3 regions of the Clostridium amazonense genome follow, and region 2 is predicted to be linked to each of the others. Evidence: riboswitches for the same ligand, from Rfam matches in the RefSeq annotation. Region 2 holds a riboswitch; each other region holds the start of a gene.
The links. A riboswitch is a leader RNA that binds a small molecule or an ion and turns the genes downstream of it on or off. The one in region 2 is predicted to bind cobalamin.
Positions count from the first base shown of each region.

Region 1: it holds a riboswitch for cobalamin, as region 2 does, so the genes downstream of both, AC07E4_RS06125 (ABC transporter substrate-binding protein) here and hemA (glutamyl-tRNA reductase) in region 2, are expected to answer to the same signal.
Region 3: it holds a riboswitch for cobalamin, as region 2 does, so the genes downstream of both, AC07E4_RS11565 (ABC transporter substrate-binding protein) here and hemA (glutamyl-tRNA reductase) in region 2, are expected to answer to the same signal.

Region 1 is NZ_JBWKMH010000010.1:375,821-386,304, reverse strand. It holds gene AC07E4_RS06145 (FMN-dependent NADH-azoreductase) at 1-485, opposite strand, end outside; gene bchH (magnesium chelatase subunit H) at 966-4,751, opposite strand; gene AC07E4_RS06135 (ABC transporter ATP-binding protein) at 4,780-5,565, opposite strand; gene AC07E4_RS06130 (FecCD family ABC transporter permease) at 5,569-6,582, opposite strand; gene AC07E4_RS06125 (ABC transporter substrate-binding protein) at 6,569-7,621, opposite strand; cobalamin riboswitch at 7,752-7,948, opposite strand; gene ord (2,4-diaminopentanoate dehydrogenase) at 8,004-9,050, opposite strand; gene AC07E4_RS06115 (NAD(P)/FAD-dependent oxidoreductase) at 10,146-10,484, opposite strand, start outside.
Region 2 is NZ_JBWKMH010000005.1:13,139-23,622, reverse strand. It holds gene AC07E4_RS02360 (GNAT family N-acetyltransferase) at 1-521, opposite strand, end outside; cobalamin riboswitch at 920-1,097, shown strand; gene hemA (glutamyl-tRNA reductase) at 1,317-2,543, shown strand; gene hemL (glutamate-1-semialdehyde 2,1-aminomutase) at 2,690-3,973, shown strand; gene AC07E4_RS02345 (energy-coupling factor ABC transporter permease) at 4,156-4,872, shown strand; gene AC07E4_RS02340 (energy-coupling factor ABC transporter substrate-binding protein) at 4,874-5,152, shown strand; gene AC07E4_RS02335 (CbiQ family ECF transporter T component) at 5,137-5,826, shown strand; gene AC07E4_RS02330 (CBS domain-containing protein) at 5,967-6,446, shown strand; gene AC07E4_RS02325 (hypothetical protein) at 6,481-6,774, opposite strand; gene AC07E4_RS02320 (ArsR/SmtB family transcription factor) at 6,799-7,155, opposite strand; gene AC07E4_RS02315 (hypothetical protein) at 7,341-7,811, opposite strand; gene AC07E4_RS02310 (DMT family transporter) at 8,034-8,912, shown strand; gene pepF (oligoendopeptidase F) at 8,955-10,484, opposite strand, start outside.
Region 3 is NZ_JBWKMH010000025.1:98,548-109,031, forward strand. It holds gene AC07E4_RS11525 (hypothetical protein) at 144-359, shown strand; gene AC07E4_RS11530 (spore coat protein) at 366-656, shown strand; gene AC07E4_RS11535 (S66 family peptidase) at 953-1,954, opposite strand; gene AC07E4_RS11540 (hypothetical protein) at 2,597-2,875, opposite strand; gene AC07E4_RS11545 (DUF5412 family protein) at 3,203-3,562, opposite strand; gene AC07E4_RS11550 (class I SAM-dependent methyltransferase) at 3,875-4,756, opposite strand; gene AC07E4_RS11555 (TIGR04076 family protein) at 4,975-5,322, opposite strand; gene AC07E4_RS11560 (CGGC domain-containing protein) at 6,031-6,369, opposite strand; gene AC07E4_RS11565 (ABC transporter substrate-binding protein) at 6,756-7,817, opposite strand; cobalamin riboswitch at 8,083-8,266, opposite strand; gene AC07E4_RS11570 (lysostaphin resistance A-like protein) at 8,318-9,133, opposite strand.

The DNA of each region.
Region 1 (10,484 bases), on a different contig from region 2:
TTTAATGCTTTCTTTAGTATCCATGGAATACTAGCTCCAGATGATTGTATATAAATCATAGTTCTGTCTTTATCATTTAATAATCCGTCTACTTTGTCTTGTGTTATTTTTATTGTTTTCCCATCTTGTATTACACAATCTATATACTCTTTTAAAGGTGCAGGAAATGACAAACTCCACATTGGAGCTGCAATGACATAAACATCTGCATCCTTAAATTGATTACATAATGCTATTATTTTTCTAACTTCTTTTTGCTCTTTTTCATCTAATTTTTTTAAATCATAATCATTTAAAAGACAATTTCTCTTTTCAAAATATTGATATTCCAAACGTGGTATGTGTGCTTCATATAAATCTAACTCCTGAAGTTCAAAATCATCATGACAATCTAAAAACTTGTTTACAAATGCTCTACCAACAATTTTGCTAGCTGAAAGTTCTTCTGGCTTTGAATTTACTGTAATGTATAATAATTTTTTCATAAGTTCATCTCCTAATATTTTTTATAAACATATTTTTAACCTATTTCAAAATTAAATACATTATAGGGTTCCAGGTTCGAATTCAAAATAACAAATTTATCAATTGAAAAGCTTTTTTCTTTCATCAATGAACAGGAATTATTTAAATTAGTATTTCTTTAAAAATTGATTTAGAAACTCTTATTAATTTGTGTTTTATTTTCAAGACCTGAACCCAAGGACGGGTTCAGCGACTGCCTAGACAGGACGTCGATTCAGCCGTTTAGTCTTGGAAATAAAATGGCAAATTTATTAGAGTTTCTTTGAAATTTTTATGAATAACGTTTTAAATAATTACTGTTTCTTGTAACACTACCACTCTCATTTAATATTTGAATAATTTCATTTTTCAGCTTGGAACCCTATATAGGTTTCCAAGTTCAAATTTAAATTAATGTCTTTCTCAAATGATACTCCTAAAGTTAAATATCATTTCTATTTTTATATTTCTTCTTCTATTGCACCCTCTATTTCTAAGCATGTTTTTCTTAATTTTTTTAGAACATTTTCACTTGTATTCCAATATCCTCTTTGGTTACATTCTATTAAAGTTTCTACCATTTCAAAATATGCCCATTTATTATTTTCTTTTAATATATTTTTTAGGTTTTCATCTTCTATATAAGTTGCATTCATATTATCGAAAATCCAATTTTCAACTTTATTAGTTGTTGCTGCAAGTCCTAATATGTTTTCAAATCTCTTCTTAATTTCTTGTACTCCATGATATTTATGTTCTACCATTGAATTTATCCACTTAGGATTTAATAACCTTGTTCTTGCACCTCTTAAAATTGCTTTATCTACAGTTTGAGTTTCTATAATATGTGATGTAGTATCTGTTATATATACTTCTGCTTTCTTTCCCCTTGTTATTTCAACTGATTTTGAAAGTCCACCAAAAAACTCATAAAAATGATCCAAATCGGTAACTTCATATTCTGGATTGCTTCTTACTTGTGATATTAACTCTACAGATTTTATATTTCCTTCAAATAATTTATCACACTTTTTTCCTCTATAGTTTTTAGTGTATATATGATTTAATTTATCTATATAAGACTTTCCAAATATCTCTTCCTCAATCCAATTTTTACTTTCTACTATAGATGTTAAATTTGTTCCATACTCCCCTTCTTCTGGACCAAATATTCTTCCTATTGACAGTTCTCTTGCTATTTTTTCATCATAGACATCATCTAATAAATTTTTTAAAATAACATCACTTTCATATTTAAAGTAATTCTCCTCATAATTTTCATCTAATGATTGTAATTTTTCAAATATCTCATTAAATGAATTTAAAAGATTTGGAAACATATCTCTAAAGAATCCACAAATATTTATAACAACATTTATTCTTGGTCTTCCTAATTCACTTACTGGTATTATTTTAAATTTAGTATTAAATGGATTACTATTATCCACCTTAACCCCTAAATAATGAAGTATTTGTCCAACAGTTTCTCCTTGTGTTCTTGATGTTTCAAGCCCCCAAAGTATTGTTGCTATAGTTTTAGGATATTTATTATATTTACCTTTGTATTCCTTTATTGTATTTTCAGCTATTTCTTTTCCTCTATTGTAAGCTGATACAGTTGGAACCATCCTAGGATCAAATTGATATATGTTATAACCAGATGGTAGTATATCTGGATTTCTTATAATATCACCTGCAAGTTTAGCTTCTAGATACTCGCCATTTAAAACCTTATTTAATCCTTTTAATTCTTCACATTTCATAGATTTTAGATAGAACTCATATGAAAAATTTAATATTTCTTCTATCTCCTGTTTTTTATCTAAAATATTTAAATCTCTCAATGAATTTTCAAAATCAGTATTTTTTGTCTTTTGAAGTAAGTATTTATTTATTATATTATCTGAAATAACCTTTATTTTTTCTCTATCACTTACTAAATTTTTCTTAATTATTTCATCAAAGTTAATATTTAAACTTTCAGCAATTATTCTTTCTAAAGATTTAATATCACCTCTATCATAACTAGAAATAATTTTCATATAAGCTTTAGCTTCTTCCTGACTATATCCTTTTCCAAAAACATGTAACCCCTTAGGTATTAATGATGTTTTTATTTTGTATAATTCTTTTTCTATATCATCATAGCTTTCATATTCTAAATTTAACTTATTAGCCTTACATTTTATTAGCTCATCAATTTCACTTAGTCTTACTTTGTTGGATATTTTGCACTGATTATATTCAGATATTAAACTTTCTAAACTTATGTATTCACCATATATATCACTTTCATCCATTGGTGGTGTTTGATAACTAACAATTGTAGCACTACTTCTCCTTTTAGCTATCACACCTTCTGATGGATTTCCAATATAATAAAGATATATATGGGGAATTGTTCCTATAAGCTTATCTGGAAAACATGAACTACTCATAGCTAATTCTTTACCTTTTAAAAACTCTAAAGTTCCATGAGTTCCTATATGAATTATAGCATCAGCTTTAAATTCTTCTCTTAACCATTTATAAAAGGCAATATATTGATGATGTGGTGGAATTGACTTATCATGATATACTTTTTCTATATCTTCATGAATACCTCTAGATGGTTGTATTCCAATAAATACATTCTTATTTAATATTCCAGGTATTAGAAAGTCATTTTTAAAAGTCATTATTTCTCCTGGACTTTTTCCCCACTGTTCTTCCATTTCTTTTTTGTATGATTGATTTTTTAATTCTTCATCATAATTATTTTTATTGTATTTTATAATTTCACTATTTTTATTATATTCTTTCCATCTTGGTGAATTAACAAATTCTTTAGTAAACCTGTTTATAAGTTCATCTGCTTCAATTTCATTTGTACTATATCCTTGTAATTTCATAAATTTTAATATGTTACTTATAGACTCACAAGTATTTAAAAGTGCTCCACCAAATATATTTCCTTCTCCAGGAGGATAATTATAACCTATTATTGCTATCTTTTTTTCATTATTGCTTTTAATTTGTAAGTTTATTAAGTTTTTAGCCATCTCTACAGCTTTTTCACATCTATCATCTATAATTGTGAGTTCATTTATAACTACCTCTAATTCATTATCTTTTGAGATTTTTTTCATTGCACCTATTGGTAATAAATCTATACACCCATCTAGTTCTGGAAGCATAACATTAATTAACAATTCCATTCCATTTAATCCTTCTACAGAATCTATCCATTCATCTACATACTTTTTATTCATAAAAAATGGATGAATTATAGGTACATTAAAATCTTTTAACAAATTGACACCTGAATCAGCATCACCACCCATAGGTCCTTGTGTAAATCTAAATGGCATAAAATTTATAAATAAATTTATTTTTAAACCTAAATTTATAAGTATATTTTTAAGTTCTTCGCCACGTTCCACTGCCGCTCCTGGAAATGCAATAGGTATTATATTTGCTATTTTTTCAAATTTAACTTTAATTTCACCTACACATTTATGTGTTTTATTAGGATAATTATGGCTATAAAAAAGTATAACTATATTAGGCTTAGATTCATCAAACTTATTTTCCTTTTTATATTCATCATAGTTTTCATAAGTTTTTTTATCCTCCGGCCTACATATAGTTGTATTTTCTATCAATTTAGGATTTTCTAGTTTAGGTAAATTCTTATGTCCACCATATTCTTTTAATATTAAATAAAATAAATTTCTTATATCTTCTTTAGTTCCACTTTTCCAATAATTTAATAGTGTTTTATAGTTTTTCATATCCTTCATATTAAAACCCTTTAAACACATACTTATCATAGCTTTCATACTCATCATTGAAGTCATCTGTTTCATTGATGTTTTTTTGCCAATCATCATAGTTTTCATATCATCCATAGACAATTTTTTATCACCCATTGCCTCTTTTAAATCCCTTATACAAAAACCACCCAGTTTAGTTAACCCCATTATTTCTCTATTTTCTCCACCTATAGATATAACATTATTTTTGTTGTTATAATTTGAGTAAAGATACTCACTAATTTCATGATTTGCACCCATAAGATCAAAAATTATAAAATCAGATTTATTCATATGCTTTACCATGTTGATAACTTTTTCATTATTTACATATCTATCAATAGAAAAAAGTTTAATTTCTAATATGTTGTTAAATTCATCATTTATTTCTCTATTTAAATCTACTATTTCTTTTATTATAGAATTAGATACAGTTGCAATAAAAATCTTCATAACTTAATCTCCTATAAATTATTAATAATTACCTTATAGTTTTTAATGGATAATATATCTCTTTTTTTATGTCTTCATGTCTGATTCTTTCTGCACTTATATTAAAAACCTCATTTAACGCATAATCATCCATTATTTCCGTGAATTTACCCTGTTTATAAACTTCACCATTTTTCATTAATATTGCATTATCACAGTATCTTGCAGCTTCATTTATATCATGTAATACCATAATCACAGTGAGATTTTCCTTTAAGTTTAATTCATTAACTAATTGCAAAATCTCTAATTGATGAGAAACATCAAGAAATGTAGTTGGCTCATCTAATATCAATATTTCAGTTTTTTGTGCTAGTGCCATAGCTATCCATACCCTTTGACACTCACCACCTGATAAATTATTTAAATACCTATGCCTCAAATGATTTACTTTTGCTTTTTCCATTGCCCAATTTACAAATTTTTCGTCTTCATTATTTTTTTTATAAAATATTTTTCTATGAGTATATCTTCCATATCTCACTAAATCTTCAACTTTTAAGTCGCTTATTAAATTTCTTTGTTGAGTTAAAAAAGATAGTGTCTTTGATAACTCTCTAGGCTTAATATTTTTTATGTCTTTCCCATATAAGGTTACTTGTCCACTTTTAGGCTTTAAACTTCCACATATAGTTCTTAAAAGAGTTGTTTTTCCACAACCATTTTGACCTAATATACAAGTTATTTTTCCTTTTTCTATAGATACATTTATATTCTTGAGAATATGTTTGTCATTGAATTCTACATATAAATTTTCACAAACTAAACAATTCATAAGTTATATCTCCTTTCTTAATAAATAAAGAAAGAATGGAGCTCCTAAAAGTGCCATAATTACACCTACGGGTATTTCCTTTGGACTAAATGCAACTCTTGCAACTGTATCACTTAAAGACAATATTATAGCTCCTAAAAATGCTGTTGATGGAAATAAGTACTTATGATTTGATCCTAAAATCATTCTACATATATGAGGAACAATTAGACCCACAAAACCTAATAACCCAGCAACAGAAACAGCACTAGCTGCTAGTATTGCTGCTAATGCTGTAAATCCAATTCTTGAAAGTTCAACATTTAAGCCAAGAGATCTAGCAACATCATCTCCAAGAGTTAATATATTTAGCTTTTCTGAAAATAACATACAACATATTAATCCAAATATAGTATATGGTAATATTATTTTTACATAAGGCCAACTTCTCCCTGAAAGTCCCCCATTCATAAACATTAATGCACCATGTACTTTGTCGCTATAAAATACCATAATAGCAGATATTCCAGCACCTAATAAAGTTGATACTGCAACTCCTGCAAGTATTATTCTTACTGTATTTATTCCTCTTTTCCATGCTAATGCATATATAAGCATAGCTGCACCCATTGCTCCTATAAAAGCTACTATAGGCAATAAATCTATTTTTTCCGGAAATATTATCAAAATAATTATTCCTAAAAGACCAGCACCAGATGAAACCCCTATTATATGTGGATCTGCAAGGGGATTATGCATAATCCCCTGCAGTATACATCCTGAAAGTGCTAAGTTTGTTCCTACTAATACTGACAATATAGCTCTTGGCAATCTAATATTTTTTATTATTTGTTCATTTGCTGAAGTGCTTTTTCCCAAAATAGAAAAAACTATATCCTTAACTGAAATATTCACAGAACCTATACAATTACTAATTAAAAAACTTGCAATTGATAAGATTAATAATGTAAATATTATTAATCTCTTATTTTTATTCTCTCTCAATAATATTTTTTCACTTTCATTATTTTTTAACATTACCATATACCTCTGGATAAACGGCCTTTGCCATATATTCTATAGACTCATAAAATTTTTCTCCTGGATTATATAAAAAGTATTTTTGAGGTAAATACTCTATTTTCCCTTCTTTTACAGCTTTCAATCCACTCCATGCTGGATTTCCTTCTAATTCTCTTTTAATAGTTTCTTTTGCCTGTTCATCTGAAGATACCATTGTTGTTACTAAAATCATATCTGGATCTTGTTCTACTATTTTCTCCATACTAAATGGGGTACTATCTGAACCCATTTTAGTTGGTTTTTCACCTTCTGCTATATTTTTTATATTAAGTATTTCACACGAATTTCCTACAATGCTACTATTTAATTTTAATGATACATCTTTGCTTGTTACATATAAAATTGCAACTTTCTTTTGTTCTTTAGGAAGTTTTTGAGTAATATCTTCCACTTTTGTTTTTAATGTTTTTATAAGTTCTTCAGACTTATCTTGATTTTGAACAATATTCCCTAATACTTGAAGTTTGTCCACAACATCATCATAACTTTTCATTTCTAACATTATGTATGGAATATTATTTTGTTCAAATATCTCTTTGTATCTATCATGTATTCCACATTGTGCTAATACTAAGTCTGGTTGTAATTGTATAAGTTTTTCTACATCTATATTTGCAACATGTCCAATGGTTGGTAAATCTTTTGAACCTTCTGGTGTTGGCGCACCACCTTTAGTGTCAGCCTTAGCTATTGATTCCCCACCAACAGCATATAATGGTCCTAAAATTGTTCCTGATATTGCAGCTATTTTTTCTGGTTTTTTTTCTAATGTAACAGTTCGTCCTGAGTCATCTTTTATAGTTAATGGATATTGCTTTTTTTCAACTTTCTCATCTTTTACTTCCTTACTTTCATTATTTTTATTTTCTGCTGATGCTACACTTTTATTTACATTTGAATCAGTTTTTTTACTGTTATTACTACATCCAACAAAACTTATTGTTGATGCTCCTATTAATGTAATTGCTATTAAGTTTACTAGTTTCTTATTCATATTTTTTTCATACCCCTTCATTTTTTAAATTAACGCAAAAAAAATTTCCTAGACAACAAAGTTGCACTAAGAAATTCAATAAAATATAATTATTTCTTTTATCATCTGCACCCCCTATAGTCCGTAGAGTTAAAGTGTTTTTAAATAGGCAGGTATTCTGACTTAAGTATCAACATTTTTCTACTCCTTCCCAGAAATTATTCCAGTGGATATTTTTATAGAAAAACTCCTCTTTTACAGCGGCGGCACCGTGTAGGACTTTCACCTAACTTCCCTTTTAGTATTGTATATATTTACATATATTTTACCTATTTACATATTTACTTTTCATTTACAATTCTATAGGTAATTTTTTGAAAAGTCAAATTTAAAGATATATTTTTTATTTTCTAATATAATCTCTATAATCTCCCATAATTGCTCTAGGCACTGGCAAATCTATCATTGTTTTCAATCCTGGATGTGCATTTATAACATGTGGAATCATATTGACACACATTGCTATTGTGCCTAATCCACCATCAACTTCTGGCTTTATAGACATATTAACTTTTGGAGTTCCTTTTATTGTAATATAATCTCCAGTATATGTTCCTTCTAGTTCTGGTTCTATTTGTTGAGGATGTATCATATCTATTTTAACTTCACCATTAACATATCCTTGACCTGTCATATTAACACCTGCTACATCTCCAGTTGCAGCAAATCCATATGGTGCCTTTCTATCTACCTTTGTAACTATAGGCTCCATTTGTTGTTCAAATTTATCAATTTTAAATCCTATAGCATCTCCTATCATTTTAATTGATTCTGCAAAACCTACATGACCTGCTAAACTACCATTTTCAACGCCCTCTTTAAAAGCATCTACACTAATTCCCACACCTTGCTCTTCCATTACTGCTGGTCCAAATGGTGACAAACTATTAACTCTCTTTGCTTCTATATGCTCTACATCAGTCATACAACCAGTTAAACATACTACTAATAAATCCATTATTAAGCCTGGATTTATACCTGTTCCTAAAATAGACACTCCATTTTCTTTAGCTATTCTATCTAATTCTTCTGCAATCTCTGGATTCTGTGCCTTAGGATAAGACATTTCTTCTGCTGTAGAAATTACATTAACCTTCTTTTCTAAAACAAATTTTAATTTTGGAAATGCTTTTTTAGTGAATGAATCCGTTGCACACAAACAAATATCACAACACTTTTCTGTTAAAACTTCTTCTATATTTCCATTAACAACAATATCTTTTCTATCTCCTCTTTCCACGCCTAATATATCAAATATACTTTTTCCTGCTCTCTCTGGATGCATATCACATACACCAACTATCTCTATACCTTTTCTTCTCAATAAAACCCTTGCCATTCCACTTCCCATGGCACCAAATCCCCAAAGTACAACTTTTACATTTTCCATAATACATCCCCCATTCTTCTTAATTAATATTACTGAAAGTTATTTTTTAACTTCTCTTACTAACCATATACAACTTAAAACTTATGTTTTCTCTATAAAGCTTTATATTATTTTGAAATAATTTGATGTTCAAACTTAATAAAAATCATTCTTTAAAATTGTAACTCCAACTTGTACATTCACTGTCCACCGTCAATTATCCATAGAAAATATAGATTAAAATTTATATTTAAATTTCTCAACTGAAAGATGAAATTATTCTTATTCTAGTTGAGAAAAAAATTTAAGAGGCATAGTACCCAAATTAACGATGAACAATTAGCAATGAAATGAGTAATATCAACCATAACTTTTCGCTCTTCGTTCTTAATTGGTTCAAAATACAAAAATATAAATAACATATGATTTTAGTAGTAGCATTTGATAAAAAGATTACTTTAAATTTATCAATTGAAAAGCTTTTTTCTTTCATCAAGAAACAGGAATTATTTAAATTACTATTTCTTTTAAAATTGATTTAGAAACTCTTATTAATTTATTTTTTATTTTCAAGACCTGAACCCAAGGACGGGTTCAGCGACTGCCTAGACAGGAAGTCGATTCAGCCGTTTAGTCTTGGAAATAAAATGGCAAATTCATTAGAGTTTCTTTGAAATTTTTATGAATAACGTTTTAAATAATTTCTGTTTCTTGGAATACTACTATTCTCATTTAATATTTGAATAATTTCATTTTTCAGCTTGGAACCCTATATATATTTACTAATTAAATTCTATTATTATTACATGCAATTTTCATGCCAAACTTTTCTTAGTTTTTAACCTATTTTTTATAGTTTTAACTTTATTTTTAAATATTTAGCGAACTTTTTTAAATAAAATAGCATATTTTTTTGCATTGTTATTTACATGCTATTATTATTAATAGTGTTTTAATCTAAAATAGCACCTAAATGCAAATTAATTTGCATTTAGGTGCTTAATTTTATGCATTATTATTAAATTATATATATTGATCACAATATATTTTCCCAAATTCATATTAATATTATAAAATTCAAACTTTAAATAACCTCACTATGTAAAATTTCATATATTAATTGTCAAATCTATTAGGATTAAATAGCTCTAATTCTTTATGAACTTTTCCTAGATATAAATCACTTAAAAACATTCCACCTAATGTTGCAAATAATATTCCATTAGCACCATAACCTAATCCATACCATAGTTTTTCATTTTTTTTATCTTTACCCAAGAAACCTATATTATCCTTAGTTGAAGCAAATGCACCACAATATTTATATTCTATTTCTATATCTTCTATATTTTTAAACATAGATTTTAGTCTATTTTCTAATATGTTATATTTTTTATTAGCCATACTTTCATCAAATATGTCTGGCTCAAATCTTTCATCTTCACCTCCTATTAT
Region 2 (10,484 bases):
TAACTTTTATCTATTTTCATTGCATTAAATTCTTCTTTAGTCATTCTAAATAAAACTTCATTTTCTTTTTCTTCTACTATTGAAAATCCTACTTTTTTTAGTGCTTCAATTCCTTTTATATTCATTACATTGTCAAAAATAACTTCTCCACCAAATTCATTGAAGTAATAATCTAATATTAAATTTATTGCTTCAACTCCATATCCTCTTCGCCTAAAATTACTTTGTATTTTTACATTTAAGTCTGCACTTTTTAATTCATCATCATACCCATGAAAACTAACTTCCCCTACAGGCATGTCTTGAAAATTATATATAAGGGTGTAAAAATTCTTATTGTCACCTGGATATATCATTCTCTCATACCATGATATCCATCTTTCCTCATCAAAATTTATAACTCCACCAACATCACCCATGGTTTCTTTATCATTCCATAAAGTTTTTATATAGTTAAGCTCATTAAATTTTGGTTTTTTTATATAAACATTTTTTCCTTTTTTGATAATTTTATTTATCATACTTTCACCCCATTTATTAAAAATTTAGATAATTTTAGTTATGGAACTTTATGTCATGTAGACTCTTAATAAGCTATGGTGATTATAAAGTATTAGTTCATCTTCTTTACTTAAAATATCGTAATCTCTATATAAACCTTTTATACTTTATTGTTTTTACTATATTTTTACATATAATTAATTATATCATAAATATTTATATCTTAATTTAAAATACAAAAACAAATAAATTATTTTTTATTTATTAGTTAATTTTTCAATATATTTTTCTAATTTTTGAATTAAACTTAAAATTTAAAACTATTTTACAATTTAATATTTTTTTCCTTATACTATCTTTTATTTTCTAATATTATATGTTATACTTTCCTTGACAAAAAATTTTATTTAAAATTTAATATGGTTATACTATTTATGGTACTAAATTTATAGTTTAATAGGGAAAGTGGTGCAAATCCACTACAGCCCCCGCTACTGTAACGGAGACAAATTTTGACCACTGAGTAAGTTTTACTTGGGAAGGTAAAAGGAGAGTGACCCGTAAGTCAGGAGACCTGCCGTAAATTCTATCACACAACTTCGGGCGGAAGAAAAGTGTCGTTTATTGAATCTTAATGCTTGCTTATATAAACTCACACTTTGGTGAGTTTTTTTGTTTTTTCATAAATATATTATAATTAATTAAGATTATAGAAACAGACTTCTGCCTTTGCAGTTTGTTTCTCCTTTAGATTTTAAGTTATTTTATTATAAGTAACTTGAATCTTACAATACTATTTGGGAGATGATTCACAAATGTTTAGAGTAATAGGATTAAATAAAGATGTATCTTTAGATATACGTAGTAGATTTAGTATTAATTCTTCTGAACTTGAAAATTACTTACTAAAATTAAATATTTTTCTCGATGAAGTTATAATACTATCAACATGTAATAGAACAGAAATTTATTTTAATTCTTGTGAAAAAAATGATGATCTTTTATTAGACAACATATTTAGAACGTTAGATTGGAACTTAGATGATAAAAAATATACTTTTATATCTACTGGTGAAAATACTGTTCGTCATATAATGGAACTTTGTTCTGGTTTTCATTCTAAAATCTTAGGTGAAGATCAAATTTTAGGTCAAGTAAGAGATTCTTATTTTAAATCATTAGAACTTAACACTATAAAAGGTGAACTTGGTAGATTATTTTTAACTGCTATATCTTGTGGAAAAGAATTTAGAACAAAAACAGCATTGTATAAAATACCTGTTTCTTCTTCTTCAATTGCCATTAAAGAAGCTATTAGCAGTAATAAACGTAATTTTATGATTATTGGATTTGGAGATGTTGGAAAGCTATGTTTTAAAACTCTTACAGGTAATGAAAATAATTATGATAAACTTTACATAGCTTGTAGAAATGTTGAAAAAGTTAAAAATGATATGCTTCTACAAGACATTAATTCTAAAATAGAAGTAATAGATATTAAAAGTAAAAATACTTACTTAAACTTTATAGATGTTTTAATTAGTTGTACATCATCTAAAGAGTTTGTAGTACATAAAAGTGATGTTGAAAATTTAAATGAACTTCTAATTTTTGACCTTGCTGTTCCTAGAGATATTGATACCGCTATAGATAATTTATCTCATATCAAATTATATGATATTGATATGATTCATCTTATAGATGAAAAAAACAAAACTTTAAGAAAAAATATTATGAATGAACATTATGATATTATAAAGACTCATATGTATGAATATTTAAATTGGTATAAACTTAGAAGTCTATCTCCACATATTATGAAAATGGTTGAGTATAGTTCTAATATTTATAACCCACGGTTTAAAACTTACAAGCAAAAAAAGTTTACTAAAGACAATGATAAATTAGTAGAAACTTTAATAAAAAGTACTAGTAATGCTTATGTTAATAAAGCAATTGAAGTTTTAAAGGAAGAAACTTTAAATGGTAATGGAGAAGAAGCACTATATATAATAAGTAAAATTTTCTCTGATAAAAATTAACACATAAAAATTTTTGTATTTTTTTATCATTTGCACTTAATAATGTATAATTATAAAGAAAAGCATATAGGTTACAATAAAACTTATATTATTTTAAATACATATTGATGTTTAAATAATATCAATTAAACACGGGAGGATTTATCATGAATTTACAAAAAAGCACTGAAATTTTTGAGGAATCAAAAAAATACATACCAGGCGGAGTTAACAGTCCTGTTAGAGCATTAACAAATATGGGAATAACTCCACCAGTAATAAAAACTGGTAATGGCGGAACTATTACTGATGAAGATGGAAATACATATGTAGATTTTATAGGGGCATGGGGTCCAATGCTACTTGGTCACAATGATCCAGATATTATAAATGCTATACAAGATACAGTATCTAAATCTATTGCTTTTGGAGCACCAACAGATTTAGAGTTAAAACTTGCAAAACATTTGTGTACAACTCTAGATAACATAGATTTAATTAGAATGGTTAACTCTGGTACTGAAGCTACTATGAGTGCTGTTAGACTTGCTAGAGGTTATACTAAAAAGAATAAAATAATAAAATTTGCTGGTTGCTACCACGGTCACTTTGATGACTTTTTAGTTAGTGCTGGTTCTGGAGTAATGACTGAAGGGATTCCTGGAAGTGCCGGTGTTCCTACTGATAGCATAAAAAATACTTTAATAGCTACTTATAATAGCATTGAAAGTATAACTGAAATATTTACAAAGTATGGTGATGATATTGCTGGTGTCATTCTTGAGCCAGTAGCTGGAAACATGGGTGTTATAAAAGCTTCACCTGAATTTATGAAAGAACTTGAAAGACTTTGTAGAAAACATGGTTCATTATTAATATTTGATGAGGTTATGTGTGGATTTAGAGTTGCTTATAAAGGCGCTCAAACATTATTTGATGTAACTCCAGATATAGTAACTTATGCAAAAATTATGGGTGGTGGACTACCTTGTGGTGCATATGGTGGAAGAAAAGAAATTATGGAGAAACTTTCTCCAGTTGGTCCTGTTTACCAAGCTGGAACAATGTCTGGAAACCCAGTAGTTATGGCAGCTGGACTTGCAGCAGTTACTAAACTTTATAATCACCCAGAGTACTACACTCACCTTGAAAAATTAGGTAAAAAATTAGAAGCTGGAATGATTAAAATAGCTAAAGAAAAGAACATTCCATTAACTATAAATAGATGCGGTGCTATGATGACTGTATTCTTTACTGATTTAGATGAAGTTAGAAATTATGAAGATGCTAAAACTTGCAACACTGAATTATTTAATAAATACTATCTTCATTTACTAGAGAATGGAATATATGTTGCACCTTCTCAATTTGAAGCTATGTTCTTATCAGTTAAACATACTGAAGAAGATATTGATAAGTACTTACATGCATTTGAAACTTTTGAAATATAAAATTTAATTTTGTTTATTTTTAGGGAGTTATTAGGTTTTACCTCAAAGTCCATTCCCTCTTAACTCCCATTTTTTTATACTATAGTATTTTATAAAATTATAGTAATTATTTTTGTGTGCTTCTTGCTGTAATTTTATTGAAATTATAACATTTAATTCATATTTATAAGGGGGTATTTTTTATGAGAAAGAAAACTTTTATGTTTTTAACACTATTTCTTTTACTTTTAGTGCCTAGCACAGCCTTTGGAATGCACATAGCTGAAGGTTTTTTAAGTCCTATGTGGTGTGCAGTTTATTTTGCACTTTCAATTCCATTTGTTATAGTAGGAATTAAAAGTATTAAGAAAAAAACTAGCACTAATAAAGATTTAAAAATGTTACTTGCTTTAGTTGCTGCATTTTGTTTTATTTTATCAGCACTTAAATTACCATCTGTTTCAGGAAGTAGTTCTCATGCTACTGGTACAGCTCTTGGTGCTTTAATTTTCGGACCATTTGCTATGAGTGTTATTGGTACTTTAGTTTTACTATTCCAAGCATTATTACTTGCTCATGGTGGTCTAACAACATTAGGTGCAAACGTATTTTCAATGGGAATAGTTGGTCCTTTTGTTTCATTCTTTATATATAAATTATTAAAGAAAAAAAATAAAAAATTAGCTATTTTCTTAGCAGCATTTTTAGGTGATTTATCTACATACTTAATAACTTCTATTCAAATGGCGTTATGTCACTCTGGTGGAAATGTATTAGCTGCATTTACAAAATTCTTCTCTATATTTGCAGTTACTCAAGTTCCGCTTGCAATAATAGAAGGAATATTTACTGTTATAGTTTTTGAGTTCTTAGCTAATCATTCTAAAAACGAATTACAAACTTTAGAGGAGATGATGTAATATGAAGAAAAAAAATATTATAATACTTGTTTTACTGTGTGTTCTTCTTGTAGCTGGACCGCTTGTTTATTATGGTTCTAGAAGTGAGTTTGTTGGTGGAGATGATCAAATGGAAGAAGTTATTTCAGAAATTGATAGTAGCTATGAACCTTGGGCTAGTAGCTTTTGGGAACCACCATCAGGTGAAATTGAAACATTATTATTCTCATTACAAGCAGCTATTGGTGCAGGATTTATTGGTTATTATATAGGAAAGAAATCTAAATGCTCAAAACAATAATAGCTTATTCTAAAATTAGTAAAGAAAGTCATAGGCATCCAGTTGAGAAACTGTGTCTATGCCTTTTTCCAATGATTTTAGTTGGTTTTTGTAATAAACCTCTCCCTATAGCTATAAATATAATTGTTTTTTTAATATTACATATCATTGCCAATAATCCTAGAAGTATAGTTTTTAAATTTGCTCTTACAACTTTTAGTTTTGCTATATTATCATCAATCACATTTATTTTTATTTATAATATTGAATATATAGTAGTTATAGTATTAAAAGGTATATCCGGTGGATTATGTATATCATATTTGGCACTTACTACTCCACTTGATCATATTATTGGATTATTATCTAAATTTGATTCTTTAAGAGACATATGTGATATTGCCAAAGGTATGGAAACATATATATTATTAATTAATGATGAAGCTTCTAGTATATATACTGCAATGAAATCTAGAAATGGCTTTAACTCTTTTAAAAGTCAACTTTTCAATATGGGAAAACTTGCTGGTCTTCTGTTTTCAAACACACTTAAGCGTTGGCCTTTAATAAGAGATAGCTTAAATAGTCGTTGTTATAAGGGCTATCATTATTATAAGTCATATGAATTTATTATAAATTATAAAATGTGTCTCTTTACATTTACATATACTATCTTCTTACTAATGTTAATATAAGTAAACAATGTTATTTCAAAACATGATAATATTGTTTATTTATTTGTTTTGTAACCAAAATGCCACATTAAATGGTATAATATATTATATAGGGAGTTAAATAAAATTTAAGTATATTATATTAGTTGGAGGATGATTTCATGAATATTGCTTTTTTTCTTACTCCAAAAAGTCAAGTAGTCCATGAAAAAATAACTTCTACATTACGTAGAGCCATGGAACGTATGGAATATCATAGATATACTGCTATTCCACTAGTAGATGATAAAGGAAAATATATTGGAACTTTAACGGAAGGTGATATTCTTTGGAAAATAAAGAATGACCCTGATATTAATTTGAAAAATACTGAAAAAATATTAATAAAAGATGTGCCTAGACATGTTCAAGCAAAGGCTGTTTCAATAAACTCAAATATAGAAAATTTAATTATTGCAGCAAAATCTCAAAATTTTGTTCCTGTAGTTGATGATTCTAATATATTTATAGGAATTATAAAAAGAAGTGATATAATTTCTTATTGTTATGATCGTATTTTTAATGATAATAATATAAAAAGTTCAAAAGCTTATCAATTACTAGATTTAGATCTTGAACTTGAAGATGTTGCTAATAATTAAAAACTCAGTTAATACTGAGTTTTTTTATTTAAATCTATTTACTTTTATTATCATATAATTCTTTTGCTTCTTTATAATGTTTTTTAAAGCTTCTTATAAGATTAAATACTATAATTGCTACCACATTCATAGTAATAACAAAAATCATAATATTTTTTCTTTCTGTATTTTCTCTAATTTGAGGTATTAATGCTATTGGTATAAGTACTGTTAATATCATGTATAGTATGTATTTTTTATCTTTACTTTCTTTTAGACTGTTATATAAATATTTTAACCAAACTAAAGCCGTAAATCCCCCACATATAACTGGTAAATATTCTCTCATTATAATATATTACTCCTATAATAATTATTCATTTACGTGCATTAAAGCTTTATCAAAGATGTATTTTACATGATCATCATCTAATGAATAATAAACCACTTTTCCATCTTTTCTAAACTTTACAAGCCTTGCACTTTTTAATACTCTTAACTGATGAGATATAGCTGATTGTGTCATTTCTAATGTTTCTGCAATGTCGCATACACACATTTCTTTTTGAAACAATACATAAATTATTTTTATTCTAGTCATGTCGCCTAGTGCTTTAAATAATTCAGATAATCTATTTAATGTATCTTCCATAGGAATGTTATTTTTTACTGATTCTACTATATCTTTATGTATTTCTACACAATTGCATGTTTCTATATTTTCCTCCATTTTATCACTCCTCGTAGTAAATTTTAAAGCATACCAATACAAATTATATCCATATAATAAATTATTATATCATAAAAAGCCAAATAAATCTGAATAAGTCTTATAAATTGCAAAAAAACAGATGGTGTAACACCATCTATTTTAATACAATTTAAAATAATAAATTTATATGTTTTAAAATACTATTAGTCATTAATAAATTCTATAGGTATTTGTATGTTATTTATTTCATTTATTGTTATGTTAAAATAATCCTTTCCTGTATATAGTGGCTTTATTTGTGATATTACAAATTCATTTTCAAATAAAGATAATATTTTTTCACTACTACTTTTTTCCTTTGCTTTAATTATAGCAAAATTATCTGAAAGCATTATGCTATTTTCTTGTACTAGTGCTATAGATAATTTTGTTGATCTGAAGTCTTGCTTTAATGGTAAAATTATATCTCCCTTTTCAATAATAGGAATATCCTTTTCTAATTTAATATCATTTTCTTTGAAACTCTTAGTTATCCTATGTATATTTTCATCTATACACTTTTCATTTACAAACTTGTAATCCTTTGCATTTAAATTAGAAATTGACATTCTTTTCTTCGGTAAGTTTACTTCTGCTATCTGATATAAATAAAATGTTTCACTATTAATATCCATTACAGTCCCCCTAAGCAATTTTTACATTTCTACTATAATTATATAATATTTTCTAAATTTTATCCATATAATTTTCTATAAAATCAAAAAATATTGAATTTTATTTATTTTAAAGGAATTAATTCTTTTTTGTAGAATATATATTTTGACTTATTATTTGCTATTTTTTAATATTTCCCTAAAACTTAACATTTTTTATTATTACAGAAAGGATATGTTGTTATGAAAATATCAAAAAATAAAGCTTTAATTTCTGATATTGCTCTTCTAATTGTTGCTATTATATGGGGTGGCGGTTTTATTGCAGTTAAAGATTCTGTAAATTTAATATCACCATTTTATCAAATGACATTAAGATTTTCTTTGGCATCGTTATTTATGGTAATATTATTTTTTAAGTACTTAAAACATTTAAATAAAAACTCTATATTTCAAGGTATTATTATAGGCTTTTTTATGTTTTTGGGGTTTGCTCTTCAAACTGTTGGAATTGTATATACAACAGCTAGTAAAAGTGCTTTTTTAACTGCAACATATGTATTACTAGTTCCATTTTTTAATTGGCTTATATTTAAATATAAACCTGACAAATATGCTCTTATAGGTGCTTTTATTTGTATAATAGGTATTGGTATGTTAACACTTCAAAAGGATATAAACATCAATTTTGGTGATATTTTAACACTTTTATGTGGTATTGGGTTTGCTGCTCAAATCATTGCAACTGATATATATGCAAAAAAAACTGAACCACTTAGTCTTACAATAGTTCAATTTATAACTGCAAGTATATTATCATTTATTGTTGCAATTATCTTTGAACCTAAACCAACTCTAAGTATTAAAGTTATGCCTTCAATTTTATACTTGGTGATTTTTAGCACTATGTTATGTTTTATAATTCAAAATATTGCTCAAAAGTATACAACAGCATCTCATGCAGCTATAATACTTTCACTTGAAAGTGTGTTTGGTTCCATTTTATCTATAATTATTTTTAAAGATAAATTTAGTTTAAATATGATTCTAGGTTGCCTATTAATATTTATTGCTATAATAATTACTGAAACAAAGCTTAGCTTTTTGAAAAAGAAATACTAAAAAAAGCGACTAAACATTTTACTAGTTTAGTCGCTTTCTTTTCTAATCTTGTATTTCTTTTTCTAATTCTTCTAATAATTTTTCAAATCTTTCTATAGTATCCTCAAGAGGTTTTGGTGTAGCCATATCTACTCCCGCTTTTTTTAGTATATTTATTGGATAATCACTACAACCTGCTTTTAAGAAATCTTTGTATCTTTCTACATCTTTTTCTGTTCCATTTAATATCATACTGTAGAATGAGTTTGCTGCTGCAAATCCTGTTACATATTGATAAACATAAAAATCACTATAAAAATGTGGGATTCTTGCCCATTCCATATCTATTTCTTCATCTACAATCATTTCTGGTCCAAAATATTTTTGATTTAAATCATGATAAATTTTACATAAATCTTCTGATACCAAACTTTCTCCATTTTCTATTTTTTCATGTGTTATAAGTTCAAATTCTGCAAACATTGTTTGTCTAAACACAGTTGTACGTATGCTTTCCAACTCTTCATTTATTAAGTATAATTTTTTCATTTTATCTTTTTCATTGCTTATTAGATAATTCATAAATAAACATTCATTAGTTATAGATGCAACCTCAGCACAGAATAATACATAATCTGAGTATATATATGGTTGGTTACTTCTTGAATAATATGAATGTATAGAGTGTCCCATCTCATGTGCTAATGTTGATGCATCATTAACTTGATTACTATAGTTTAAAAGCACATATGGCATACTTGTATAACTTCCACTAGAGTATGCTCCACTTCTTTTTCCTTTATTTTCATAAACATCTACCCATCCATTTTTTATACCACTTCTAAATATATCTAAATATTCCTTACCTAATGGATTTAAAGCCTCTACACATAAATCTACAGCTTCATTATAACTTATATTAAACTTAGGTGCATCTATATTTGGAACATATAAATCATACATGTGAATTTCATCTAACTTCAATAATTTCTTCTTAAGTGCTACATATTTATGTAGTACAGATAAATTTTTATTAACTGTATCAACTACATTATGATACACCTCTAATGGTATTTTATTAGGCTTTAATGAGCTTTCAAGTGCTGATTTATAGTTTCTAGACTTTGACATAAATATAAAATTTTTATTTGCAGCAGTATAAGTTGATGCTAATGTATTTTTAAATTTTCCATATGTCTCAAATAACAATTTAAATGCACTTTTTCTAACATCTCTATTTTTGCTCTTAATATAAACTGAGTAATTACCAGCAGTAAGCTCTACATCTTTTCCATCTTCATCTTTTATAGTTCCAAAAACCATGTCAGCATTTGTAAGCATACTGAAAGTATTATATGGTGCATCTAAACAATTACTAACTGATGCTAAAATCTTTTCTTCCTTATCACTTAATACATGTGGCTTTTCCTCTAGTATATCTTCAAGGAACTTTCTATACAATTCTAATCCATCTACTTTTTTTATTACTCCATCTAATTCCTCTTTTGAAAAAGTTAATACTTCTGGAACAAAAAAAGATATTATGCTGGAAAACTCTGAATAATAACTTTTTATCTTATCTAAAATTGATTG
Region 3 (10,484 bases), on a different contig from region 2:
AACTATGTTATATTTTTTATGATTCATTCAACTATAATTTACTTTTATGTATTTTTTTAATATAAATTTTACGTTTAATAAAATATAAATTACATATACTAATGCAAGAATAACTATATAAAATAAGAAATGGAGATATTAATATGCGAAATTTAACAGAAGGTGAAGTTCTTTCATTAACTACATTGTTAAAGTTTGAGAATGATGCCCTAGCAGTTTCAGAGGCAATGCAAACACTTATAACAGATGCTGAATTGAAAAAGCAAGCAGAAGCAAGTATATTGGCAACTGAAGGTAGAATTAAGGGAATACAACAATTTATTAATGAAAATCAAATCACAACAAATTATAGGAGGTAAAATATAATGTCAGTTATTTTAAGTAATATTATTCAAAACACTACTAATATAAATGATGAAGTTATAGCTGGAACTATGCTTGCTTCTGCTAAAAGTGGTGCTGATGCCTATCTAAATGCAACAATGGTAAGCACAACACCAGAATTAAGAGCGCTTTACTCAGCTAGTCTTAATCAAGTAGTTGGTGGTCATTCAGCACTTACTGAACTAACAGTAAATAAGGGTTGGGCTAAACCATATAATCCCCCTACTCAACAATTATCAGAAATTGTAAGTAAATCTGAAACAACAGTCTAATAGATGAAATTTATTGCAAAGGGTCATTTTGACTCTTTGTTTTTTATTCTTACTTTTTTAAATTGTATTATTCAATTTTAAGATAACGTTGTTTTTAATCTAAAGTTTAAAACTTACACAACATTTTAATCATATTAAGAGATAAAAAAATACCACATATTCACTTTTAAATAATGTGGTATTAAAGTTCTATATTTGTATCATTAGATAAATAATGTTATACACCAATATATAATTAACTATAACATATCTTCATCAGATTTATATTTTAGTTTTTGTAATTGTAAAGTTTTATGCTATTTTAGCCAATCTTTTATAATAGATATTTTCTTTTCTGTTGCGTTAAGTTCAATCTGGCAGCCTATAGGCAATGTAACCATTGGATGTGTATGACAACAATCAAATTCTGCGATAAAAGGTATGCTTTTACCCTCTAAAACTTCTAATAAAACCTCATATGGTTTTCTACCAGTTTTCTTGTCATCAAATAATTCATGTTTTCCAAGTATTATTCCTGAGATTTTATCAAATATACCGTTAATTTTTAAAAGAGAAAAACTTCTTTCTATATCTGAAATATCTTTTAAGGAATCTTCGATAAATAAAATGTCTCCTTCTTTTACTTCTGGCATATACTTGCTCCCCCATATACCTTGCATTGTGTTTAGATTTCCACCTATCACCCTTCCACTTACTTTACCTTCATTAACTGTTATCCAGCTATTATCTCTTCTTTCTTTACACCTATCTTGTAATTCCCAATCTATATATTCATCTGTCCAATATGAAGGTATCTCATAAGTATATGGAAAATCTGTATCCTCTATAAGAATCTCTTTAAAATAATTGTATGTGCCATCCACAAATGGTATTAGTTCACCAAATGATGCAACTAACGCGGGTCCATAATATGTATTTATTCCCGTTTGTGCATAAATACCAAGTAAAATTGCTGTTACATCTGAATAACCTATTATAATTTTAGGGTTTCTTTTAAAGGCTTCATAATCTATATATGGAAGAAGTGAATTTGAATTCATTCCTCCAATTGTAGCCATAATACATTTTATTTTTGGGTTTCTAATTAACTCATTTAACTCTTCAGCTCGTTCTTTAATACTACCGGACCTATAAAAATCACATTTACCTGTAAGATTACCTTCTATAATATTAAAACCTTTTTCTCTTAAATAACTTTTAGCTCTCTCAAATCGCTTAGGACAAAAATACGTTATTGGTGTTGATGGTGAGAAAATTCCTATTGAATCTCCAATCTTTAACTTTTCCAATCTAATCATTATTATGTCTCCTTCTAATTATACTATTTCTCATTTATTAGATTATAATACAATTATTTTCAACCTAAAATAACTCACTGTCAAGTTTATATATATCTAGTAAAAATATTCTTTACTTAAGATTATCTTATAATTAATTGATTTAATAAATTTTATAACCAACTTTATTATTTTACATCTACATAATAGTCCGCCAAGGTTAAAACCTCAGCTACGAAGAAAATCTAATCAAAAGCCAAAATTTGTAGGCGAGGTTTCAAGCTTGCATAACGTTATTTCATATATCATTTTTTAAATGTATTCCCATATAAAAAACACCAAGACTGAAGTCTCGGCTACGGTGTATTAATTAAATATTTATTATAAATAATGATTTCAATTAATGTATTTTATAATTCTCCATTTTCAACTTTCAATTTAAAATTGTAGGCGAGGTTTCAACCTTGCATAACGTTAAATTCATATATCATTTTTTAAATGTATTTCCATAAAAAAACACCAAGACTGAAGTCTCGGCTAAGAAGACAAATAAATATGATCACCCAATCTTTGTAGGCAAAAGTTCCTTCTTCCATAGTATTTCTAATAAAATATTAGAATTAAAAAGTTTTTCAATAAATTATATTTATTTTACTTATAAATTTAGCTATTTATAAATCTAAAAATTACGACTAAAAAAATAAGTATTGTTGCACATAGACTCATTTTAGCAACTGCTCTATTCTTTTTCCAATTATGAACAGTTTGAATTAATAGTAAAACACCCCACAATGGTTCCATTACATTTATAGCATTTTTCCAAATACCTAAAATTTGCATACATGCCAACATTATAATACTTATAGAACAAATATTACTCAAAATAGATATTGCTTTTTCATTTGTTTGTTTTTGACTGCTCATATGGCTACTATCTCCCATAATACCTCCTATACATACCATTATAAATTAATTAGATAAGATTTTAATTTTATATTTGATCATGATGTAATTTTATATTTAAAGTACATAATGAATTTGTTGTTGTTTTCTTAGTATATTTTAATGTATTGTTTTATATTTTATTTATCTATTGCATTATATTTTCTTTTATCTACATATTCAAAAAAAATTTGGTAAAAGAAACCAATGCCCTGTACTATATTGATTTAAAACACGTCCTGAATCAAATAAAATCCCCTTAATTTTTTTCTTTCCTTCCCATATTTACACTCCTATACCATTTTCTCTATTTATATAATCTTAATATTATTCTCTTCTGTAATCATAGATTTCATTTTTTACATTTAATTGTATTCCATTTATTTTTATAGTTTCATCATTAATCCATGATATATCTGCTTTTTCACAATGATACTGCAAATATATATTTTTAGTTTTACCACTATTGTTGTTCTTTAACATCCCTAAAACAGCATAACCTGTTGTAGCTCCACCATCGTTTAAGTAAGCAGTCACAGTATATTTTCCGTTTGGAGAAGTTGATTCCGTAATATATTCTTGTCCATTTATTCTTTGTATATTGTAAAATGCCCAATAGACATCATATGATATTCCACCGGCAATAATTGCAATACTTAAAAATATTATTATTATACTTTTTTTCATTTTCTTCACATATATCCTCCAATTCTTTTATAAAAAATCCTACTGCCAAATTGGAATTTAACAAGAAGTGAAGAGGTAAGAGTGAAGAGTGAAAAGTTAATGAATAAATTCAGCAAAGCTGAATTTGAATATATTTTTAAAAAATCCTTTAGGATTTCCACCTTAACTCTTCACTTTTATCTCTTATTTTTTAACTCATATACAAATTACTATTTGTTGAATTATTTCACATTGTTCATATGTCACCTTTTACTCATAATGCAATTTTATATTTAATTTTAAATTACTTAATAAATTGAAATTTATCTATTATTACTTTGTTCCAAATGAAATAAACATTGGTGGAACAGTTAATGCCATTAAGTTCTCACCCATCTCTCTAACATAATCATTGATTTCTTTTTCACACCTATATTGATAATGAGCTTCTTCCTCTGTAAGCCCTCTGTTACAGAGAGATTTTACAAACTCACTCTCATCACCTATTTCATGTCCCCAGCCATCAGCATAAAAAGTTTCTAACTGTTTTTTATATTCGTCCTTATTTCCATAAGGATTGATAAACCTTACACAATCATTTAATCTCATGGAAACATTTTTCAGTCCAAGTTTTTGCATCATAGCTGGTAATTTTGTACCTATACATTTGTCACTTCCATACACTTCTTTTTCATTTTTCCACAATTTAGACAATAATCCTAAATTACATTTTCCATCAACATCCAACCCATCTATATACATTGCTGCATTACATACATTCCAATTATTATCTATACAAATAATGAGTCCTCCATCAATAGTGACATCTATCATTTTCTTAATCATTTTTTCTGGTTCAGGTAAATGCATCAAAAATGCTTGACAAATAACTATATCATATTTTCCATTAATATCCTCATTAATTAAATCGCACTTACTAAAATTAGTTTCATAATCAGCTTCCTTAAATATCTGCTTTGCTTCTTTAAGTAAAGTATCTGCATTATCAAATCCAGTATAGGTACTTCCATTAGGTAAAATTGGCATTAATATGCTTCCCAAATATCCAAGACCACAAGCAAAATCTGCCACTCTGACAGGCTTGTCTATGCGCCAAACTTTCTCTACTAAGAACTCTACATAATCAAGGTTAATCCATCTCTTTCTTGACTCTCTTAAATATTCTAAATGGGTGTTCCAATCAGTTCCAGACATTTTTATCCCTCCATTGCAAATTTTAATTTGTTTAACAATTAAATATTCCTTCATCAATTTTTCTATAATCATATAATAATATTTACATATAACAATTTTATTTGTCTGAATATTGCAATATTAAAGCCTATTATTTTATATTTAATTTTAAATTACTTGATAAATTGGATTTTATACATTTCAAATTATTTTCAAACTGGATGTAATAAAAGTCAAAACTAATCAAAAAATTTACCCTTATAAAAATTTTCATTTCCAAGTTTCTTTGCTGTCAATCTAAATATAACACAACCATCTGGACATACAATATCCTTGCTATATTTGCTATTTCCACCTATGTTTTCTAAATCTCCACCACTTCTGATAGCCTCCATGATTGGAAACATAATCATCATGACCTTTGAACAAATACCTTGTCCATTCATATTTACAGGACAACCATATGTGCATGTATATTTATCGCCTACTTCCTCTCCGTTTCGGCAATAGTTCTCTGTATGGTCACTACGAAGAAACCCCGTTACCTCAATTTCAAATTCATACTCCTCATCATACCATTTTTTCATAATTAATCTCCAATCTCCTATTTATCTTTATTTATCATACAAATAATTTTGATTAATATACTTTGTTTATTACGAATTAATTATAACATATTTTGTAAATAACTTATTCTTTAATTCCTTTTTTTAATGTATATATTATTTAAACAGTTATCACTTAAGAGCAGGTACGTATTTAAATCCGCCAAGACTAAAGTCTCAGCTACGAAGACAAATAAATATGATCACCCACCCTTTGTAGATGAGAATTTATTCTTACTTAATATCTTTTGTATATCTTACTTCTTATTTTTCATGCACACCATAATCCGCCAAGGTTAAAACCTCAGCTACAGTGTATAGATTAAATATGAAACATCATATTTTATAATTTTCAATCTTCAATTTTCAACTTTCAATTAATAAAGTAGGCGAGGTTTCAACCTTGTAAAGAATTATTTTCATATATTATTTTATGAAATGTATTCCAATATCCAAAGCCACTAAAACTGAAGTCTCAGCTAAGAGGATAATTAAATAAGATCACCCAACCTTTGTAGACGAGAATTCATTCTTGTATAACGTTGTCTTTTATATATACTATTTATTCTTTTATATCCACATAATAGTCCGCCAAGATTGAAGTCTTAGCTACAAAGGAAACATAATAGAAATAGGGGGAATTTCTTCCCCCTTAGTATGTTGATATGTTGAAAATGTTTATATTAGATTTTAGTGTGTTCCTCTTATAACTTTTATTCCTTTTTCTTCTAGCATAGAAGCAATTTCAGTGATTGTTTTGCATTCTTCACCTGCACCATTTTGAGTACAAACTCCAACATGCACTACTTCTACTCCTTCTTTTCTTAGACGTTCAATCTTTTCAATCATTCCTTCATCTTTAGATGGTTCTTTACCACATCCATTACAACGCATATATGCTGCTAATTCTATTTCTTCATCTTTATACATTTCAAAATGTTTTTGTTTTAAGTTAAAAGCTTTAAAACAAGCTGCTCCTGTGCATACTTCATTAGCTTTTAGACAATTTAACATTGCTATCTTTTTCATTTTTTATACCCCTTACAAATATATTATAGGATTCCAAATTAAAAGTAATCTTTTTATCAAATGACACTACTAATGTTATAGTTTATTCTATTATCATGCTTGGAATCAGTTGAGAATTGACAGTTATGGTTAATATTATTCATTTAATTCCTAATATTTAAAATAGAAATATATAAAAACCGCGTTTTTATATAATCTTCAATTAATTTGTTCTACAAATCATTTTTTAAATTGATTTTTAAAAAATGAGCTTTTAGTTTTATCCTTCATTGTCAATTACCCATCGTTAATTGTTAATTTTATACAACACTTTAAATTGCTCTTTATCAACTTAAATAATAGTAATTGCATTTTCCAACTTAGATTCCTATGTTTAAAATCCTATTTTACTTTTTATATAATTCTGGATAAAGTGCTTCACCAATTGCATTTAATCCATCAATTGTACGAATTCCACTAGTGTATACTTCACTTAATCTAAGTGGAAATACTTTTTTATTTTTTACTGCATTTAAACTTCCATAAACGGGATTGTCCATTATTTCAGCTAAAGCTTTGCTTCCTGCTCCTTCTCCATAGCCTTCCATGTGTACTGTAAATATCACATCTGGATTTAATGTTACAAGGTCTTCAGCACTTATTTTAGGACCTGTTTCCATAAGCTCACCGCCCATTTTTGTTACCATATCTCCAGCTAAGTTATTTTTATCGTATATACGTATATTATCTTTTCCTGAGCTAAGCACAATTACTTTTTGTTTTTCTTTACCGTCTGTAGCTTTTGTAACTTTTTCTACAGTTTTTTTCATATCATCAACTAAAGCTTTTGCTTTGTCTTCTACATCGAATATTTTTCCTACTGTCATAATATCTTCATATTCATTTTCTACTGTTCTTTTTTCACTTATGTCATTTGAGTTTAATGCCATATATGTATTTACATTATTTTCATGCCAATAATCTACATCGCCTAATGACTTATCAGAAAAAGTTGATTTCCAAGCTAAAATAAAATCTGGTTTTAACATAACTGCCTTTTCTTTAGTCATTGCAACATTCGTGTCTGTAAAATCATTAAATTCTTTATCTTTAATCTTTTTATATGCTTCCTTTAATGAAGGTGCTATATCTTCCTCTTTTACTCCAATAGTTGAAACGATTCTATCTTCAAGTCCCAATGCAAGCATTGTTTCTGCTGAATTTTGCCATGCTGTAATAACTCTTTCTGGCGCTTTTTCAAATGTTTCTTCAACTGGCTCTTTTGCATAGTTAAAAGTGCTAATCTTTAACGGATAGTTTTGAGACTTTTTATCTCCTTTTTCCGTTTCAGATGCTGATACTGTTTTTGATGTATCACTATTTTCTTGTGTTTTGTTATTACCTTGTGAGCATGCTGTAGTTAAGCACATTACACCTATTAATAATAACGCTAATGCTTTTCTCTTCATCTCTTTTCCCCTTTTTTTATATTATATCACCGCAGATATTGTTTACAAATTTATACACAATAAAAAAGTGACTGCAATAGCCGCAGACACTCTAAATTTCAATAATAAACACATTAATTTTAAGCTTATTAATTACGAACTTAATTTCATAAAATGATAATTCTAACTTTACATATTATTCTTTATTCACTCTTTTGAATGATTTCTTCATAAGTTAACTATAACAATTTTGCTTTATATTAAGTGGTTACTTTCTGCGGAAGATACCAACAATAAATACTGAGCAGGTTTCCTGACTTAAAGTTCATTGTAGAATCATGCCTTCTCACAATAATTGCAATGACTATTTTATGAATCTACCAACCTTTTACAGTGACCGGATCGTTTAGGATTTACACCTAATTCCCTATTACCTTATTAAAATAAGCACTCAATATTTCTTTATAAAGATATCATTTCAAGAAAAGTTTGTCAATTATAACAAAATGGAATATATTACACTAAAATAATATGCTTTTTTCACTTGACTTTTTTTGTTTATACTCTTTAACAATATTTATTAACATGATTATTGTTACTATAAATCCTAACCCAAGATATAAATACGCAAGCTTCGGAGTAACCTCCATAAGCATCGGAACTAATGTTGATCCAAGTATATTATATAAAAAATGCCCCAATATATTGGACCATATAGAACCCGTCCACATATAAATTACGCCCAATACTATTCCTAATAGAGATGCATATATAGCTTGTAAAATGTTTCCATGGAATATACCAAATAGTATACCTTGTATCAATAATGCCAAAACAACATTCATATTACTTTTTAATTCATTAAATATTATGCCTCTAAAAAATATTTCCTCAAATACTGGTGCTATTACTAAAATCACCAACATTGAAAAAATAGATGTTCTTGCATTAACTATGCCTTCGGATACACTTTTATAGCTCTCGAATTTATCTCCGAATATATGGACAAAAGCTAACGTAAAGAAATTCAATGCTAATATTAGAAGAATACTTTTTAAAAGCTCATTCTTGTTTAGTTTTTTAAATCTACATCTTTGCCATAAATTCTTTTCTTTTCCTCTTAGTATTAATGCAAATATTAAAAGTGTTAATATTGCACCTCCACCTGAAAGTATATATTGATTTTCCATTATAATTTCAGCAAGCTTTGCTTCTTCCATCCCCATATGCGTTACAGTATACGAAATTGAAAATATCATAGAAAATATAAATTGAGCTGCAAAATATATGAGTATAAACCCAATTATTTTTCCTACCATTGCTAATTTTTTCTTCATTAAATTTTTCCCCCTTAGATAATACTAATTATTTTACCTTTATTACCATTTATTTTTTAATTTTATATATTTAAACTTAAAATTAATTTCCAATTGTAAATTTTCTTTAAATTCTCACTTTTCATTTGTTGTTTTCTCAGTTTTTTACCTATATAAAGATTGGAGTACTTTATTTGGAGGTTTTATTATGTTTTTTAATCTAAATGTTAATACTATTTTTTATAAGAATTTAAGTGGCTTTTCTTACTCAAATTATATTCGTAAATTTTCATATGGCATAAGTTTTATTTCATACAAATTGGATTTTAATTCATTGAGTATAGAATTTAAATCCAACAACATAGTTTTTTTATCCAACAGTAAGGATTTTTTTACATGTACTATTGGATTAAACTCCTTAGCTAAATATATATTTAATATATATTTAAATAAAATAACTTCGTTATTTTATTATTTATATAAATCTAAAGATTTATATATTAATTCTATAAATAGAATTAATAATAACAAAAACATTATAGTTATTATAGTTTAGATACGGATTAAAATCATACTTACTTAAGGAATTAAATCCCTATAGCATTGCAAATTCAAATTCAAAATAATATCTTGTAATAACGTTTTGCAAGGTTGAAACCTCGCCTACAATTTTTAATTGAAAGTTGAAAATTGAAAATGTAAAATTATAAAATACACTATTTCATGGTTAATTAATTCATTGCAATTAGTGGTCTTTTATTTGGATAAATACTTAAAAATAATATCTCCCAATAACGTTTTGTAAGAATGAATTCTCGCCTACAAATGTAGTAATTACATTTAAGAATAGAAGTAAATAAAAACTATAACACCTTCGTAGCTGAGGTTTTAACCTTGGCGGTAATGTATCCTTGCTAGATTTCATTGTTTCAAATTTTAAAATATATTAATCAACAAGAGGGACGGACCTATTATAGGCTAATTACTTATTTATAGTAAACTTCCTTTTTAAATAACATATTTACATAAACAAGCAAAGTCAGTCCCAAATAGATTATAAATTAAGTTGAAGTAGTGAAATTTGGAAATTAACGTTTTGCAAGAATGAATTCTCACCTACAAATGTAGTAATTACATTTAAGAATAGAAGTAAATAAAAATATAACACCTTCGTAGCTGAGGTTTTAACCTTGGCGGTCTTTGATTTGGATATAAATACTTAAAAATAATACATTCTAATAATGTTTTACAAGAATGAATTCTCTCCTACAAATGTAGTAATTACATTTAAGAATAGAAATACATATCGACTAATTTTTATATGATGTTTAAATAATTGTATTTTTCAGCTTGGAACCCTATATAGGGTTCC